Regions from separate parts of the Streptomyces sp. NPDC048479 genome, predicted to be linked through region 3. Evidence: riboswitches for the same ligand, from Rfam matches in the RefSeq annotation. Region 3 holds a riboswitch; each other region holds the start of a gene.
What was found. Region 3 has a riboswitch for cobalamin ahead of AB0D12_RS27935 (cobalamin biosynthesis protein). Riboswitches for the same ligand answer to the same signal wherever they lie in the genome.
Positions count from the first base shown of each region.

Region 1: linked by a shared signal. The riboswitch ahead of AB0D12_RS24115 (ribonucleoside-diphosphate reductase subunit alpha) and the one ahead of AB0D12_RS27935 (cobalamin biosynthesis protein) in region 3 are both predicted to bind cobalamin.
Region 2: linked by a shared signal. The riboswitch ahead of AB0D12_RS02025 (prenyltransferase/squalene oxidase repeat-containing protein) and the one ahead of AB0D12_RS27935 (cobalamin biosynthesis protein) in region 3 are both predicted to bind cobalamin.

Region 1 is NZ_JBEZKA010000016.1:37,857-43,690, forward strand. It holds gene AB0D12_RS24095 (extracellular solute-binding protein) at 1-590, opposite strand, end outside; gene AB0D12_RS24100 (GntR family transcriptional regulator) at 877-1,641, shown strand; gene AB0D12_RS24105 (DUF3311 domain-containing protein) at 1,900-2,154, shown strand; gene mctP (monocarboxylate uptake permease MctP) at 2,151-3,776, shown strand; cobalamin riboswitch at 4,002-4,138, shown strand; gene AB0D12_RS24115 (ribonucleoside-diphosphate reductase subunit alpha) at 4,280-5,834, shown strand, end outside.
Region 2 is NZ_JBEZKA010000001.1:447,584-453,417, reverse strand. It holds gene AB0D12_RS02040 (ATP-binding cassette domain-containing protein) at 1-126, opposite strand, end outside; gene AB0D12_RS02035 (energy-coupling factor transporter transmembrane protein EcfT) at 123-1,184, opposite strand; gene AB0D12_RS02030 (SCO2322 family protein) at 1,451-2,110, opposite strand; gene AB0D12_RS02025 (prenyltransferase/squalene oxidase repeat-containing protein) at 2,110-3,351, opposite strand; cobalamin riboswitch at 3,462-3,585, opposite strand; gene AB0D12_RS02020 (MBL fold metallo-hydrolase) at 3,642-4,688, opposite strand; gene AB0D12_RS02015 (CAP domain-containing protein) at 4,917-5,624, opposite strand.
Region 3 is NZ_JBEZKA010000020.1:61,249-67,082, reverse strand. It holds gene AB0D12_RS27940 (cobyric acid synthase) at 1-1,491, opposite strand, end outside; gene AB0D12_RS27935 (cobalamin biosynthesis protein) at 1,488-2,453, opposite strand; cobalamin riboswitch at 2,559-2,701, opposite strand; gene AB0D12_RS27930 (hypothetical protein) at 2,897-3,118, opposite strand; gene AB0D12_RS27925 (inorganic phosphate transporter) at 3,131-4,378, opposite strand; gene AB0D12_RS27920 (class II aldolase/adducin family protein) at 4,615-5,277, shown strand; gene AB0D12_RS27915 (alpha/beta fold hydrolase) at 5,369-5,834, shown strand, end outside.

The DNA of each region.
Region 1 (5,834 bases), on a different contig from region 3:
GGCTGGTACCAGGCGCTGAACTTGTCGCCCTTCTTCTCCTGGATCTTGTCCAGGGCGTCGGTGAGCTCCGCGTACGTCTTCGGGGCGGCCTTCACGCCGGCATCGGCGGCGATGTCCTTGCGCCAGGTGCCGACACGGCCACCGGCGTAGTACGGGACACCGTAGGTCTTGCCGTCGTACGTGACGGACTCCTTGAGGCCGTCCAGCCACGCGTCCGACTGCTCGAACTTCTTCGGGTCGACCTCGGCGAACGCGCCCTTGGTCATGTAGCCGAGCATCTCGGTGTTGCCCATCTCGACCACGTCCGGAGCCTTGTCCGTGGCGAGTACGGCGTCGAGCTTGGCGTTCTTGTCCGGCCAGCCGTAGTACTCGTGCTTGATCTTGATGCCCGGGTGCTTCTTGACGATCGCGTCGTCGGCGGCCTTTACGAGATCGGGCCAGTTGTTCTGGGCGTCCACCGTCAGCCAGACGGTCAGCTCCTTGGCGTCGCCGCCGCCGGCCTTGTCCCCGCCCTTGTCCGAATCACCACAGGCCGCAAGGCCGATCATCATGCCCGCGACGCCTACCGCCGCGATGAGCTTGCGCTTCACGCCACCCTCCTCAGGGATGCCTGCAACCCCCCTGCCCACCGCGAAGACATACGACGAGTACTGCTCGTGGGGCTGGGTCCTGGTCTTTAATGGTTTAGACCAGTACTCGGGAGCTTGGCCTAGACCTTTAGGGGTGTCAAGGGTGTATAAGAAGGGCTGTCACCTCCGTTATCGGACCGACACCTGAGGGAGGTCGACGACCCGCGACCGGACCGTGCCACCATGTGAGCCGCAACAGACGGAGGAGCCGGTGACGGCAGCAGCACAAGAGTCGGGAAGGCGGGCCATGGCCACGGACGGGGGCGGCACCGAGACCGAGGGCGGGGCACAGACCCGTACCGCGCGCGTGCCCAAGTACTACCGGCTGAAGCGCCACTTGCTGGACATGACGGAGACCATGCCGCCCGGCACGCCCGTGCCGCCGGAGCGCACACTCGCCGCGGAGTTCGACACCTCGCGTACGACGGTGCGCCAGGCGCTCCAGGAACTGGTCGTCGAGGGCCGCCTCGAGCGCATCCAGGGCAAGGGCACCTTCGTGGCCAAGCCCAAGGTCTCGCAGGCCCTGCAGCTCACCTCGTACACCGAGGACATGCGGGCCCAGGGCCTCGAGCCCACCTCGCAACTGCTGGACATCGGGTATGTCACGGCCGACGACACGCTGGCCGGACTGCTGGACATCTCGGCCGGCGGACGGGTGCTGCGGATCGAGCGGCTGCGGCTGGCGAGCGGCGAACCGATGGCGATCGAGACGACGCATCTGTCGGCCAAGCGCTTCCCGGCGCTGCGGCGCAGCCTGGTGAAGTACACCTCGCTCTACACGGCGCTGGCGGAGGTGTACGACGTCCATCTGGCCGAGGCCGAGGAGACGATCGAGACCTCGCTGGCCACGCCGCGCGAGGCGGGGCTGCTCGGTACGGACGTGGGCCTGCCGATGCTGATGCTGTCGCGCCACTCGCTCGACGCGCAGGGCGAGCCCGTGGAGTGGGTGCGCTCGGTGTACCGGGGCGACCGGTACAAGTTCGTGGCGAGGCTTCAGCGCCCCGCTCCCTGAACCGCGGTCCGACCCGCACACCCTGCCCCGCCGAGGTTCATCGGCACAGCGCCGCAACTGCCGTTGCGGCGCTATGTCATGTTTACCGCCACCGTGCCCGGGCGCGACGCGAAGTCGTTGCCGTACCGATATGCGGACGGGGGGTGACTCGGTTCGAAAGCCTCGCCTACATTTCCTGCGCATTACAGGTACAGGTGATCAGCGAGGGGACGGAGTCGCCGTATGTCAGCAGAGCCTGAGGCGCCAGAAGCGCCGGAAGTGCCTGAAGTTCCTGAAGCGAAACCACCGGTCATCACGCCGGTGCGCGTGATCGTCGCCGTCTGCCTCTTCGCGCCGTTTGTGGCAATGCTCTGGGTCAGTTCGTATGCGAAGACCGAACCGGCCTTCATCGGGATCCCGTTCTTCTACTGGTACCAGATGCTCTGGGTGGTCATCTCGACCGCACTCACCATGATCGCTTACCAGCTGTGGCAGCGTGACCAGCGCGCCCACAAGGGAGGTGCGTCGAAGTGAAGGACGGCGTGAACGGCGTCGCACTCGGCGTCTTCATCTTCTTCTTCCTGGCCGTCACGGTCATGGGCTTCCTGGCCGCGCGCTGGCGCAAGGCCGAGAGCGACAGCCTCGACGAATGGGGCCTGGGCGGCCGTTCGTTCGGCACCTGGGTCACCTGGTTCCTGCTCGGCGGCGACCTGTACACGGCGTACACCTTCGTCGCCGTCCCGGCGGCGATCTACGCGGCCGGCGCGGCGGGCTTCTTCGCCGTGCCGTACACGATCCTCGTCTACCCGCTGATCTTCACCTTCCTGCCGCGGTTGTGGTCGGTGTCGCACAAGCACGGATACGTCACCACCTCGGACTTCGTGCGCGGGCGCTGGGGCTCGAAGGGTCTCTCGCTGGCGGTCGCCGTCACCGGCATCCTGGCGACGATGCCGTACATCGCGCTCCAACTGGTCGGCATCCAGGCGGTACTCGATGTGATGGGCGTCGGCGGTGGCGAGACGACCAACTGGTTCGTCAAGGACCTGCCGCTGCTGATCGCCTTCGGTGTGCTGGCGGCGTACACATACTCGTCCGGCCTGCGGGCGCCGGCGCTGATCGCGTTCGTCAAGGATGCGCTGATCTACATCGTCATCGCGGTGGCGATCATCTACATCCCGATCAAGCTCGGCGGCTTCGACGACATCTTCGCGAAGGCGGGCGACGCGTTCGCGCAGATCAACCCGGCGACGGAGAAGCCACGTGGCGCGCTGGCGCCGGGCGAGGCGGGCCAGTGGGGTTACGCGACGCTGGCGCTGGGCTCGGCGCTCGCGCTGTTCATGTATCCGCACTCGATCACGGCGACGCTGTCTTCGCGCAGCCGTGATGTGATCCGCCGCAACACCACGATCCTGCCGCTGTACTCGCTGATGCTGGGTCTGCTGGCGCTGCTCGGGTTCATGGCGATCGCGGCCGGTATCAAGGTGCAGAACGGTCAGCTGGCGATCCCTCAGCTGTTCGAGACGATGTTCCCGGACTGGTTCGCGGGTGTGGCGTTCGCGGCGATCGGCATCGGCGCGCTGGTGCCGGCGGCGATCATGTCGATCGCGGCGGCGAATCTGTTCACCCGGAACATCTACAAGGACTTCATCAAGCCGGACGCGACGCCCGCGCAGGAGACGAAGGTCTCCAAGCTGGTCTCGCTGCTGGTGAAGGTGGGCGCGCTGGTCTTCGTTCTGACGATGGACAAGACGGTGGCGATCAACTTCCAGCTCCTTGGCGGCATCTGGATCCTCCAGACCTTCCCGGCTCTGGTCGGTGGCCTGTTCACGCGCTGGTTCCACCGCTGGGCGCTGCTGGCGGGCTGGGCGGTCGGCATGATCTACGGCACGTCGGCGGCGTACGGAGTCGCGAGCCCGACACAGAAGCACTTCGGTGGCTCGTCGGCGGAGATCCCCGGCCTCGGCGAGATCGGCTACATCGGCCTCACGGCGTTCATCCTGAACGTGGTGGTGACGGTGGTCCTGACGTTCGTCCTGCGGGCGCTCAAGGCCCCGGAGGGCGTGGACGAGACCAGTCCGTCGGACTACACGGCGGACGCGGGCGACGCGGGCGTCCAGGTGGAACTGCCGCCAGCGACAGCAGTGGTGAGTCACTGACGGTCGGGCCGACGTGAGGGCCGTTGCGTTTCCCGGGAGGGGCGCGACGGCCCTTGGCTGTTGGGCGGGCAGCAGATCAAGCCCCGCAGATCAAGCCCCAACGGCGATTGAGGCGCGGGGTCCGGGGCGGAGATCCAGACCGTCCCCGGGATCACCTTGCTCCCTTACGCGTTGGAGCCGCAGCGCGCCATGACACAACATGTGGGGGGTGCCGCATCAAGCGGCCCCCACATGTATGCTCATGGTCGCTGTCGACGCAGGGGAATCCGGTGCGAATCCGGAACTGTCCCGCAACGGTGTGATGCGGTGCGCTTTGTCGTACCCCGCCAGTCCGAGGACCTGCCGACGGTGCATCCGGCTCGACCGAACCGGGTGCCGAGACGTCCGGGCCTCGCGGTTGGGCCGGTGGACGCCGTGCGGTGTGCTGCCCTTAGACGGGTACGTACGCCCGTACCGGCCTCCCCTCCCCCGCCGGCCCAGAGCCGAGCGAGGGAGAGCACCACGTGACCATCGCGCCAGCCGATCCGGCTTCAGGCATCTCCGAGCAGGTGGCCGACGGCCCCGGGACCGCACTGCTGCGGACCCTCACGGACCTCACCGCCGATCTGCCCGACACCGACCCCGGACGTGTCGCCGCCGCCGCGCTGCGCGGCCGGCACGCCGGGTCGGACGCGGCCGAGCTGCGGAGCCTCGCCACCGACGCGGCCGCGGGGCTGATCTCCGAGGACCCTGCCTACTCACGGCTCGCCGCCCGCCTGCTGACCCGTCATATCGCGGACGAGGCAGCCGGACAGGGCGCGGTGGCCTTCTCCGCATCCGTCGCGGTCGGGCACCGCGAGGGCCTGATCGCGGACCGTACGGCCGAGTTCGTGACGCTGCACGCCGCGCGGCTGGACTCCCTCATCGACCAGACCGCCGACGACCGCTTCGGCTACTTCGGTCTGCGCACCCTCTACAGCCGCTATCTGCTCCGGCACCCGATCACCCGTCAGGTCATCGAGACCCCGCAGCACTTCATGCTGCGCGTCGCCTGCGGCCTCGCCGAAGACGCTTCGGTCCGTGCCCTGGACGAGGTCGCCGCGCTGTACGGCCTGATGAGCCGCCTCGACTACCTCCCTTCCTCGCCCACGCTCTTCAACTCCGGCACCCTCCACCCGCAGATGTCCTCCTGCTATCTGCTGGACTCGCCGCTGGACGAGCTCGACTCGATCTACGACCGCTACCACCAGGTGGCCCGTCTTTCGAAGCACGCGGGCGGCATCGGCCTCTCCTACTCCCGTATCCGCTCCCGCGGTTCGCTGATCCGGGGCACCAACGGCCACTCCAACGGCATCGTTCCGTTCCTCAAGACCCTCGACGCCTCGGTCGCCGCGGTGAACCAGGGCGGCAGGCGCAAGGGCGCCGCCGCCGTCTACCTGGAGACCTGGCACTCCGACATCGAGGAGTTCCTGGAGCTGCGCGACAACACCGGTGAGGACGCCCGGCGTACGCACAATCTGAACCTCGCGCACTGGATCCCCGACGAGTTCATGCGCCGCGTCGAGGCGGACGCCGACTGGTCGCTGTTCTCGCCCGCGGATGTGCCGGAGCTGGTCGACCTGTGGGGCGACGAGTTCGACGCGGCGTACCGCAAGGCCGAGGCCGCCGGTCTCGCGCAGAAGTCCATGCCGGCCCGTGACCTCTACGGCCGGATGATGCGGACGCTCGCCCAGACCGGCCAGGGCTGGATGACCTTCAAGGACGCCTCAAACCGCACCGCCAACCAGACGGCGGAGCCGGGCCACACGGTCCACTCCTCGAACCTCTGCACCGAGATCCTCGAGGTGACGGACGACGGTGAGACGGCCGTCTGCAACCTCGGCTCGGTCAACCTGGGTTCGTTCGTCGCCGACGGCGGCATCGACTGGGAGCGGCTCGACGAGACCGTCCGTACCGCCGTCACCTTCCTCGACCGCGTCGTCGACATCAACTTCTACCCGACCGAGCAGGCCGGCCGCTCCAACGCCAAGTGGCGGCCGGTGGGCCTGGGCGCGATGGGCCTCCAGGACGTCTTCTTCA
Region 2 (5,834 bases), on a different contig from region 3:
CTTGCCGACACCGGACGGCCCGACCAGCAGCACCAACTCGCCCTCGGGGACGGTCAGGTCGACACCGCTGATCGCGGGCGCGCCGGCATCGCCGTACGTCACCGACACGTCTTCGAAGCGGATCACGGTTTCTCCTGCGAGGCGGGTACGGGCGCGATGAAGGCGGGCAGCAGTCCGATGAGGATGCTCGCGGCGGGCCAGAGGGGCAGCGTCGGCGCGGTCGGCGGTACGACGCCGGGGTGCAGCGCCTCCGGATCGTATGTACCCGCCCGGATCATCAGGGCTGCGACGACCGCGCCGGATCCGGCCACCAGCCAGGACCGCGGGCCCCAGCGGTCGGGTCGGTAGCGGGTGCGTACGGAGCGCCGGCCGCCGAGCCGGAGACCGGCGAGCGCGGCGAGGAGCCCGGCTATGAGGAGGGGCAGTCCGTACGAAGCGCCCTCCGCGGCGAGCAGTCCGTACGAACCGGCACAGACGCCGAGGAGTCCGCCGAGTGTGAGGACGGTGGTGGTGCGGCGGACGGCGGGCGGGACGTGTGCGATACGTCCGTAACCGCGCGCGTCCATGGATGCCGCGACGGCGACCGACCGCTCGAGCGCGCCCTCCAGGACGGGCAGCCCGATCTGCACGATCGCCTTGATGCCGCCGGTGGGGCGGCCGCGCAGCCGGCGGGCGGTGCGCAGCCGGACCACGTCCGCGACCATGTTCGGCGCGAAGGTCATGGCGACCACGACAGCGACGCCGACCTCGTACAGGGCGCCCGGGAGGGACTTGAGCAGGCGGGCGGGGTTGGCGAGCGCGTTGGCCGCGCCGACGCAGATGAGGAGCGTGGCGAGCTTCGCGCCGTCGTACAGCGCGAAGAGCAGCTGCTCGGCGGAGACCCGGCCACCGATGCGTACGCCTCGCGCCCAGTCCGGCAGCGGTACTTCGGGGAGGCTGAAGAGGACGTGCGTCCCCGGGATCGGCGAGCCGAGGACGACGGAGAAGAGCACGCGGATGCCGATGACGAAGAGCCCGAGCTTGGCGAAGGCCCCGTACGAACGGGCCCAGGGCGCGTCGGTGCGCCGGGCGGCGACGACGTATCCGGCGACGCCGACGAGGAGCCCGAGGAGAAGCGGATTGGTGGTCCGCGACGCGGCGGTGGCAAGCCCAAGGGCCCAGATCCACCAGGCCCCGGCATGCAGGGCGTTACTACGACTGGCGGCGGGCGCGAGGAGGTACGACCTGCGGGGCGATGTGTCGTCGCCCCGGTGACCGGCCGACCGGGGCGAATTCCTGCGGTCCCGGTGGTCGGCCGCCTGTCGTTGCGTCCCGCCGCCGTGACTGCCGGACGCCTGCGGCGACGCCCCGTCAGTCCCGCGACCCGCCTCCGGGCCGCGGGTCACAGCGTCTCCGGCTGCACCCCGCCGGCGCGGCTCCTCGTCGTCTCGCACCGTCGATGCCTCGGTTGTCATCCCCGGCGGCGGCGCGACTGCCACACCGCCGCGGTGCCGAGTACCGCTACCGCCCCCAGGCCGGCGATGAGGCCGGCCGAGGGACCGCCCTTGTCGTCACTACCGCTCTTGCTCGGCGCAGACTCGGACGGCTTCGCCTTCGGCTCCGGTTTCGTCGCGACCTGTTCGCCGCAGCCCGATTGCGGGTAGCGCGAGATCGCGCAGAGCAGCGCCTCGCTGTTGTACCGCAGCGGCTTCGCCACCGACGCCAGCGCCTCCGCGCTCGTCGCGTCCTTGCCGACCTGTGCGCACGCCGACCGCGACGCGGGCGGCGTCTCGCCCTCCGGGGCGTCGGCCTGCGTGCCGGAGTCGATGACCAGCGCGATCCGCTTCGTGTCGTCCTTCGGCGGTGTCCGGCCGCAGATCGCCTCGAAGTCCGGAGCCGTGCGCGGCTGCGCCGAGTCCCGGCTGTCCTCGCTCACCGAGAAACGGAAGCCGTTCACCGAGCCGCCCGACGGCCTCGCCGTGGCCGGGCCCTCGGTGGCGTACGTCCACTTCCCGCCGCCGCTCTGCCAGAACGACCAGTAGCGGTAACCCGCCGCCTGCGCCGGACCCGCGCACAGCACCGTGAGCACGGCGCCGAGCGCGAGGACGAGGGTGAGGACTCGGGTACGCATCACCGCTGCTGGTTCTTCTTGCGGCCGCTGAGGAGGATTCCGGCGCCGACGCTGGCGACGAAGAACGCGCCCACGATCCACCACACCCCGATGCCCGAGTCGGAGTCCTTCTTCTTGTCCGCAGCCGACGCCGACTGTCCCGTCGTCGACTCGGGCGCGGGACCCGTCGCGTTGAGCCCCGCCACCAGGTCCGTCCCGCCGAAGCTCTTCGGGTCCGCGCCGGTCGCATGCGCGGCGAGGATCAGCTGTGCGTACGCCGCCGGGCCGGACGCCTTCGCCCAGGCCGCAGAGTTCTGCTGCAGCCACTCCATCGGCTTCTTCGCCTGGTCGCCGAGGCCCTGCGCGCTCAGCGCGACGATCGCGTCCGCCGTGTTCCCGAAGTCCGGCTTCTTAGTCGGGTCCGCGGCGCCCGGCATCGGAGCCGTGTTCAGGTGCCCGGTCCTGGCGAGCGCGGTCGCCAGGTACGCCGCGCCGTTGTGCGCCGCCCCCTCGACCGTCGTCGCCTTCTCGCAGACCGTGCCCTTGGCGTCCTTCGCACCCGCCGTCACGGCCAGGCCCTTGCCGTGCGCGCCGACCACAGCCGCCGCCGTGGAGTCCGCGACCATGCCGGGCGACTTCAGCTGGAAGACGAACGCGCCGCCGTCCTTCCCGCCGCACGGCTTCGCGAACGTCAGCAGCGCGTCGTACGGCGTCTTCCCGCCCTTCGACTTCACCGCCTCCGGCTTCTCGCCCGCCGCCGCGAGCGCGCCGATCACGATGGAGGTGGAGTTGGCGTCGCTGGCCCCGCCCGGGTTGTAGCCCCAGCCGCCGTCCGCGTTCTGCACGGACTTCAGCCAGCCGGCCGTCTTCTTCACGGTGGCGTCCTGCCCTCCGAGCGCGGCGAGCGCCTGCACCGCGGCGGCCGTGGCGTTGGAGTCCAGCGGCAGCTTGGCGTCGCACGCCTTGGCCGCGTCCGCGCGGTACGAGGGGAAGCCACCGCTGTCGCACTGCTGACCGGTCAGCCAGGCCACGGCCTTGGCCGCGGGCTTGACGCCCACCGTGTCCTGCGCGAGCAGCGCCAGCGACTGCCGCCAGACACCGTCGTACGTCGGGTCGCCCGTGCCGTACAGACCGGACGGCAGCACGGTCGACGGCGTCGGAGACGGCGCCGCGATCGCGGCCGGCGCGGCGGCCGAGGCTATGGCCATGCCGAGTACGGCGGAGGCGGCGAGCGATATGGCGCTGCGGCGAACGGGGGTCATGGCGGGCTGGGCCTCTCCTGCGGGAGCCGGGCACAGGCACGCTCAGGTACCAGGGCTCCGGCCCCGTATACCTCGACGGTGCCGGCCACCGGCGGGCTGCCGGTGGCACGAGCCGGTCACGACCAGGTACGGGGCATTCCGACTCACCGCTTGCGACGGCGGTTCACGGCTGCGGGTCAGCGCCGGATTTGCACCGGCTTCCCCCCGTACGGTCATGATGACGACTCGCTCACTCTACCGACCGGCCGGTGGTCGATCGCCGGTGGCCGGTCGCCGGTGGCCACCAGGGGTCAGACCGCCACGTACAGCGTCGGGTCGCTCCCCGCCAGCACCTCCGCGCGCCCCAGCTTCACCAGTCGCCGCAGATGTGCCTCCGCCTCCGAGACCGCGATGTTGCGTGATCCGTACGGGATCTGGTCCCAGGGCCGGTTCCACTCCATCCGCTCGGCGACCTGCCACGCAGTGCGCGGGGCGGCCAGCAGCCCGAGCAGGCCGGTGAGCCGTTCCTCGTGGTGGTCGAGCAACTCCCGTACCCGGGACACGGCATCGGGGAAGGCGTACTGGTGCGCCGGGAGCACCTCGGCGGGTGCGAGGCGGCCGATGCGCTCCAGGGAGTCGAGGTAGTCGCCGAGCGGATCGGTGACGGTGGCTGTGTCGCCGGCGTCCGGATCTTCGTAGAGGCCGATGTGCGGGGTGATCCGGGGCAGCAGATGGTCGCCGGAGAAGAGCCGCCCATTGCCGGGTCTGCCCGCCGGATGGGCCTCATCCAGGTGGAGGCAGACATGGCCGGGCGTGTGGCCGGGGGTCCAGATGGCGCGGAGCCGGCGGCCCGGCAGGTCGAGGAGTTCGCCGGGGACGATCTCCCGGTCGGGCAGGGCCGCGCGCAGGCCCGGCAGCGTACGCATCCGGCCCGAGGCGCGGGCCGCGCGCAGCGGAGCGGTGTGTTCGTCGGGGGCGCCGGCCCTGGAGAGTTTGTCCGCCAGGTAGTCGAGCCAGCGGGCCGGTTCGGCCTCCCTGGTGCGGCGTACCACCGCAGTGTCCGCGTCGTGCATCGCGATCCAGGCGCCGGAGACGTCCCGGACCTGCCCGGACAGGCCGTGGTGGTCGGGGTGGTGGTGGGTGATGACGACGCCGTGGATGTCACCGACCGCGACATCGAGGGAGCCGAGACCCGCGACGAGGGCGTCCCAGGAGGCCGGGTCGTCCCAGCCGGTGTCGATGAGTACGGGCCCGCGGTCGGTGTCGAGCAGGTGGACCAGGGTGTGACCGAGAGGATTGTCCGGAATGGGCACCTCGATGGACCAGACGCCCCCGCCGTGGTCGGTCACCTGGGTCATGGGGCTCTCGTCTCTCCTCGGCGACACAGCCACGGCCCACTATAACTAGAACTGGTTCCAATGGTCGCCCAAGTCGACTGTCATTCCAGCGGAGTTGGCTGACCTGCGGCGCGCCGACGACGAAGGCCCCGACCGGCGAACCGGTCAGGGCCTTTCATCCGCTGGAGCGGCCCGCCATCCCCGCAGAAGCGATACCGGGGCAAGCGGTGGCCGGATTCCTGGCGCCCGCTACTGGGCCGTTCCGAAGTCCTGCGTCCAGTAACTGTTGGGCTGCGCGAGGCCGATGCCGATCTCCTTGAACGCACAGTTGAGGATGTTGGCCTTGTGGCCGGGGCTGGCCATCCAGCCCGCCATGACGCTCTCGGGTGTGGCGTAGCCGTAGGCGACGTTCTCGCCGTAGGTGCTCCAGTTGTAACCGGCACTCGTGATCCGGTCGCCAGGAGACGAGCCGTCGGAGCCCGTGTGGGACATGTTCTTGTGGGAAGCCATGTCCTTGCTGTGGTCCTGGGCGGCCTTCGTCAGCTTCGCGTTCATGGTCAGCGCGGAGCACCCGACCTTGCCGCGCTCGCTGTTGACGAGCTGCAACACCCGGGCCGCATCCCCGGATGCCGGGGCGGCGGTCTTCGGTGCGCTCGGAGTCGCGGTGGCCTTGGGTGCGCTCGGAGTCGCGCTGGTCTTCGGTGCGCTCGGAGTGGCAGCGGGCGTCTGCGACGCTCCCGCCGCCGGCTTCTGGCCCCATGGAGCACCCGTCCACCGCTGCTCGGAGTTCGCACTCTTCCAGTGGTGGCCGTTCCAGTGGTGGCCGTAGGACTTGCTGCCCGCGTTCTCCTGGGGGTTCATGCAGGCCATGGCGGCAGAGGGCACACCTATGGCTCCCACGGCGACGGCCGCGATGGTTATCTTCCGGTAGTACGTCTTCCTACGGTGCTTGCTCATGCGTGACCTCGCTCGTTAATCGCGGGGCGCCCCCGGTGTGGCCGACTCTGCGCAGATCCGGCACCTGAGCTGCGGAGACGCTTTGCGCCGCCATTCTTAGAACTGCTGTCAGGGCAGGGCAACGAGCACCAGTACTACCTTGATTCGTAGGGCTGGAGGACTCTTGAAATGGGCGCACGGGCGTGCTGGTCCGGCTTTCGGGGTCGCGGG
Region 3 (5,834 bases):
GATGAGGTCGCCGAGGCGGTCCAGCTGCTCTTCGCGCAGCGCGCCGAAGCTGGTGTCGGGCGCGGGCACGAACCGCCGGCCCGCGGCCTCGGCGACGTCGCGCAGGAACGCCCGGCGGAAGCCGTCGCTCTCCAGCGATCCGTGCCAGTGCGTACCCCAGACGGCACCGACCCGGCAGCCGTCCAGGCTGTGTCCGTCGCCATCGGAGATGAACGTGTCGCCGCCGAGTACTTCGGCGACGCCGTGGTGGATCTCGTAGCCCTCCAGGCGTTCACCCAGGGCCTCGCCGACCGGCCGGGCGAGGGTCTTCTCGCGCGCGAACCGCACCCGCACGGGCAGCAGTCCAAGCCCCTGGACACGGCCCGCCCGCGACTCGACCTCGTCCTCGATGTGCTCGCCGAGGAGCTGGAAACCGCCGCAGACACCGAGCACGGGCCGCCCCTCGGCAGCCCGGCGCGCCAGCGCGTCGGCCAGCCCGCGCTCCTTGAGCCACTCCAGGGCCTTGACCGTGCCCCGGGTTCCCGGCACGACCACCAGGTCGGCGTCGACAAGTTCCTCGGCCCGGTCCACGAACCGCACGACGACACCCGGCTCGGCGGCCAGCGCGTCCACGTCCGTGAAGTTGGACATCAGGGGCACGGCACAGACCGCGACCCGCAGTACGTCCTCGCCCACGGGCGGCGCGACCACCGACTCCCGTACCGCGCCCCGCAGCGAGACCCGCAGCCCGTCCTCCTCGTCGATGCCGAGCCCGTGGGTGTACGGCAGAATCCCGTACGTGTGCCGCCCGGTCAGCCCGCGCAGCATCTCGATACCGGGCTCCAGCAGTGACACATCGCCGCGGAACTTGTTGACGATGTATCCGGCGACCAGCGCCTGATCCTCGGCGCTGAGCAGCGCGGTGGTCCCGAAGAACGAGGCGAAGACCCCACCGCGGTCGATGTCTCCGACCACCAGCACCGGTAGCTGTGCCGCTCGCGCGATGCCCATGTTCACGATGTCCGTACGCCGCAGATTGATCTCGGCCGGACTGCCCGCCCCCTCGCAGATCACGGCTTCATACGTGCCCCGCAGCTCCTCCAGGCACTCCACGACGGTCCCGAGCAGCGCCTCCTGCCGCCCACCGTGCAGCGTTTTCCCGGGGGACGCCCCCTCAGCGCCCCCGAAGAACCCGCGGGCGCTCAGTTCGCCCACCGGTTTGCCCATCAGGACCACCTGGCTCGACCGGTCGCTGCCCGGCTTGAGCAGCACGGGATTCATCAGCGCGCTCGGCTCCACGCGCGCGGCCTGAGCCTGCATGGCCTGCGCCCGGCCGATCTCCGCGCCCTCGCGCGTCACGAACGAATTGAGGGACATGTTCTGCCCCTTGAAGGGCGCGACCTTCACTCCCCGCCGCACGAGCCATCGGCAGATCCCGGCCGTGACGACGCTCTTGCCCGCGTCGGACGTGGTCCCCGCCACCAGCAGCCCGCCGCCTCTGCGCCTGCTCATCCCCGCCCCTTTCCCGCGCGCCGCGCGCGCAGTGCGTGACCTGCCAGGCGGCCCGCCGCGCAGGTCGCCAGTGTCAGCCAGCCGACGCGCCGTGAGAGCCGTACGGCGCGTCCGATGTCGCCGAACTCCACCGGGCGCCCGGTGCCGTTGAGTACGGGACGGTGCTCCACCCGGCCGCCGTACGAGAGGGTCCCGCCCAGCCGTACGCCGAGCGCCCCCGCGAACGCAGCCTCCACCGGGCCCGCGTTCGGGCTCGGGTGCTTCTTCGCATCGGCCCTCCAGGCCCGTACGGCTCCGCGGGCATCCCCGCCCGCGAGTACCGCGAGTCCCGCGGTGAGCCGGGCCCCCGGCCATCCGGCCACATCGTCGAGCCGCGCCGAGGCCCAGCCGAACCTCCGGTATTTGGGCGACTTGTGCCCGACCATCGCGTCCAGCGTGTTGACGGCACGGAACCCCACCAGACCCGGCACGCCCGCGAGTGCGCCCCAGACCAGCGCGCCCACCACGGCGTCGGAGGTGTTCTCGGCGACGGACTCGACGACGGCGCGTGCGATCTGCTGCTCGTCCAGCGCCTGCGGATCGCGCCCGCACAGATGCGGCAGGCGCTCCCGCGCCACGTCCACGTCACCGGCGGCGAGCGCGCCGCCGATGGCCCGCGCCTCGCGGCCCAGCGTCGTACCTCCGACGACGGCCCAGGTGGCTGCGGCGATCAGTGCGACGGATGCGCGGCCGCGGCCCCGTACACCGCGTGCGACAACCGCGGCGGCACCCGCGGCGCCTCCGGCGCACACGGCGGTGTGCAGTGCGCCCCAGCCACGGTGGTCACGCCACAGGACATGCTCGACAGCGCCCGCGGCCCGCCCGAACGCGGCGACCGGATGCCCGCGGCGGGGATCGCCGAGCAGCAGGTCGCCGGCCAGGCCGGCGGTGGCGCCGTACACGAATTCACGGTCGGCACGCATGGGTTCAGGCCGACGCTTCGCCTCGAACGACTCTCGTACTCACAGCAGGAACTGAACCGCAGCCGGGCATGGCGATATGTCCTCACTCAGGGTGTCCGCGCCCTGGTTCGACGTGACCGGCGGTGAGAGTTCCTGGCTTCCGGGGACTGCTCCCCGGTGACAGTGGCGGGACCGCGCCGGATTTGCACCGGCTTCCTCTTCTGCCGCCGTAGATTGGCTTCGGCAGTCCACCACGCTGCGAGAACGACCGTCAACTTGCCTTTGACCTGCGATGCAGGAGTGTGTTGGGGCACACATGCGGGGCGGATTTCCGCCAGGTGTCGAAAACAGGCCGTACCGCCACGTCGCCCGCAATGCAAGAGCCGGGCCGGGTCACCCGAAGGGGTGCCCGGCCCGGCCTGTGAAGCGGTTGATGAAGCTCGGGGAGCTGGTGAACCGTGCCGTCAGATGACGATCAGATAGATCCCGTACGCCACGGCCGCCGCGCAGAGCGCGAAGCAGGCGTACGCGCCGGTGCGTGCCAGGGCCGCGGAACCGCCCTGTGCGGCCGCCGACTCCTGCTTGGTCAGGCCGACGATGCCCAGGGTGAACAGACCCACCAGGGCGACGGTGGCGACGAGGCTCACGCCGAAGACGGAGCCGAGAGCTGCCCAGTCGATGTTCATGCTGATCTGTCCTTACACCGTGGCCGGCTGCGTCGGCTCGGAGTCGGTGGGGGCCGGAGCCGGGATGGTGGTCTTGAAGTCCTGCGCGGGCGTGCCGGCCGGCGGCGGGGTGACGGCCGCGATGGCAGTGGTCACGACACCCGCGGGCTCGGCGTCGGCGTCCACCGCGTTGACGTTGGTGTGGTCGACCACCTGGCGGCGGGAGATGAACCAGATCGCGGCGCAGGCGCCGATCAGGAAGGCCGCGACGACCGCGACACCCCAGTCGCCCTGCCTGGACACGAACTCCGAGCCCGCGGCGACCAGACCCGCGGCCGGAAGGGTCAGACCCCAGGCGACGAACATCCGGGTGGCGGTGGACCAGCGGACCACGCCGCCCTTGCGGCCGAGGCCCGCGCCCATCACGGCGCCGGAGCAGGAGTGCGTGGTCGACAGCGAGAAGCCGAGGTTGGAGGAGGCGAGAATGACGCTGGCCGCGCTGGTCTGGGCGGCGAAGCCCTGCTGCGGCTGGAGGTCGGTGAGGCCCGTGCCCAGGGTGCGGATGATCCGCCAGCCGCCGAGGTAGGTGCCCATCGCGATCGCGAGACCGGCGGAGAGGATGACCCACATCGGGGGGTTGGAGCCGGGGGAGACGACACCGCCGGCGACGAGCGCCAGCGTGATGACGCCCATGGTCTTCTGGGCGTCATTGGTGCCGTGGGCCAGGGAGACCAGGCCCGCCGAGGCGATCTGGCCGGCGCGGTAGCCCTTTGCGGTGGCCTTCTTGTCGGCGTTCTTGCCGATCTTGTACGTCAGCCGGGCGGCGAGGAACGCCGCGAGGCCGGCGACCAGCGGGGCCGCGATCGCGGGGATCAGCACCTTGGTGACGACCGTGCCGCCATTGACGCCGCTGACGCCGACCGAGGCGATGGTGGCGCCGATCAGACCGCCCATGAGGGCGTGCGAGGAACTGGACGGCAGGCCGATCAGCCAGGTCATCAGGTTCCAGAGGATGGCGCCGACGAGCGCAGCGAAGATGACTTCGGGTGTGATGCCTGACTCGGTGATGATGCCGCTGGAGATCGTCTTGGCGACCTCCACCGACAGGAACGCGCCGACGAGGTTGAGCGCGGCGGCCATGGCCACCGCCGTCTTGGGCTTCAGAGCGCCGGTCGAGATGGTCGTCGCCATCGCGTTGGCGGTGTCGTGGAAACCGTTCGTGAAATCGAACACGAGAGCTGTCGCGATCACAATCGCGAGCAGCAAGGTGATGTGTTCCATTTACCCAGGCAATCGTTTGACGTCAGTGGCTCGGCGAACGTAGTTAATCTGGGTGAACGGAAGATGAACTGGGACGGGCTTTGCGGTGTCCGCAAGTGAGGATCCGTCACTCCGCTCGCCGATCACCGCGGCGATGGTGGGGGTGGCGGCACGGAAGGCGCCTTTTCTCACGTTTTGGGTGATCTCCGCCACCGTGACCTCTGTGGCCTCCCGGCCCCGCCTGACAGGATCGCCGCATGACCGATCAGGTGCGGCAGGACGCGATCGAGCGGGCGTGGGAAGACCTCGTGGCCACGGCCCGCAGAACAGCGGCGGAAGGCTTGGTGGTAGGCACCTCGGGCAATGTCTCGGTACGGGTCGGCGGACTCGTCCTGGTCACCCCGAGCGGAGTGCCCTACGACCGGCTCACTCCCGAGGACGCCGTCGCCGTAGATCTCGACGGGAACCAGGTCCTCGGCGATCTCGCCCCCACCAGCGAGCTGCCGCTGCACCTCGAGGTCTACCGGAACACCGGTGCCGTCGCCGTCGTGCACACCCACGCCGTGCACGCCACCGCCGTCTCCACCCTCGTCCCCGAGCTGCCGCTCATCCACTACATGGCGGCCGCCCTCGGCGGCCCCGTGCGCGTCGCCGCGTACGCCCTGTACGGAACGGAGGAGCTGGCCGAGAACATGCTGCGCGCCCTGCGGGACCGCACCGGCTGCCTCCTCCAGAACCACGGCACGGTCACCTACGGCGACTCCCTCGACCAGGCCTACGACCGCACCGCCCAGCTGGAGTGGATGTGCCGCCTCTGGCTGACCGCCGCGGCGCTGCCCGGCTACTCGCCCACCCTGCTCTCCCGGTCCCAGCTGCACGAGGTGGCGGACAAGCTTCAGAGTTACGGCCGGCACCGCTGACGTGCCGACCGCCTCGGCGCCGGAGGCATCCGCAGACACCGGCGGCCCCCGCCCGCTGGCCGCACGGCGCGGGGGTGCCGACACTGGAACGGTGCGCCCGGCAACAGCGACGGCGGTAGCCGTCACCACTCTGATCGGTGTCGGCGCGGCCGCGATAGCGGCCGGCCGCTACGCAAGCGATCTCGCGCTCAAGGCGCCGCCCGGCCGGCCCCTGCCCGGTGACCCCCGGCTCACCGTGCACGCCACGGCCCCGGGCCGGCTGACGCTGACCCGCAGCCTCGCCTCGCTGCGCCCCGGTACGTACGGAATCGAGGGCCCGGACGTCCACGCGGTCGTCGGCCCCGTCCTCGACGATGTCCCGCACGCCGCCGACACCGTCGTACGCCGACTGGAACGCGTCACCCACGGCAGCCTGGAACCGGGCACCCGGGTGCGGCTCACCCCGCAGGTGCACAGCGGCGACCCGGGCAGCGCGCTCGGCCTCAAGTACAGCGATATCGACATCCCCGGCGAACTGGGCGCGCTGCCCGCCTGGTTCGTGCCCGGCGCCCGCGACA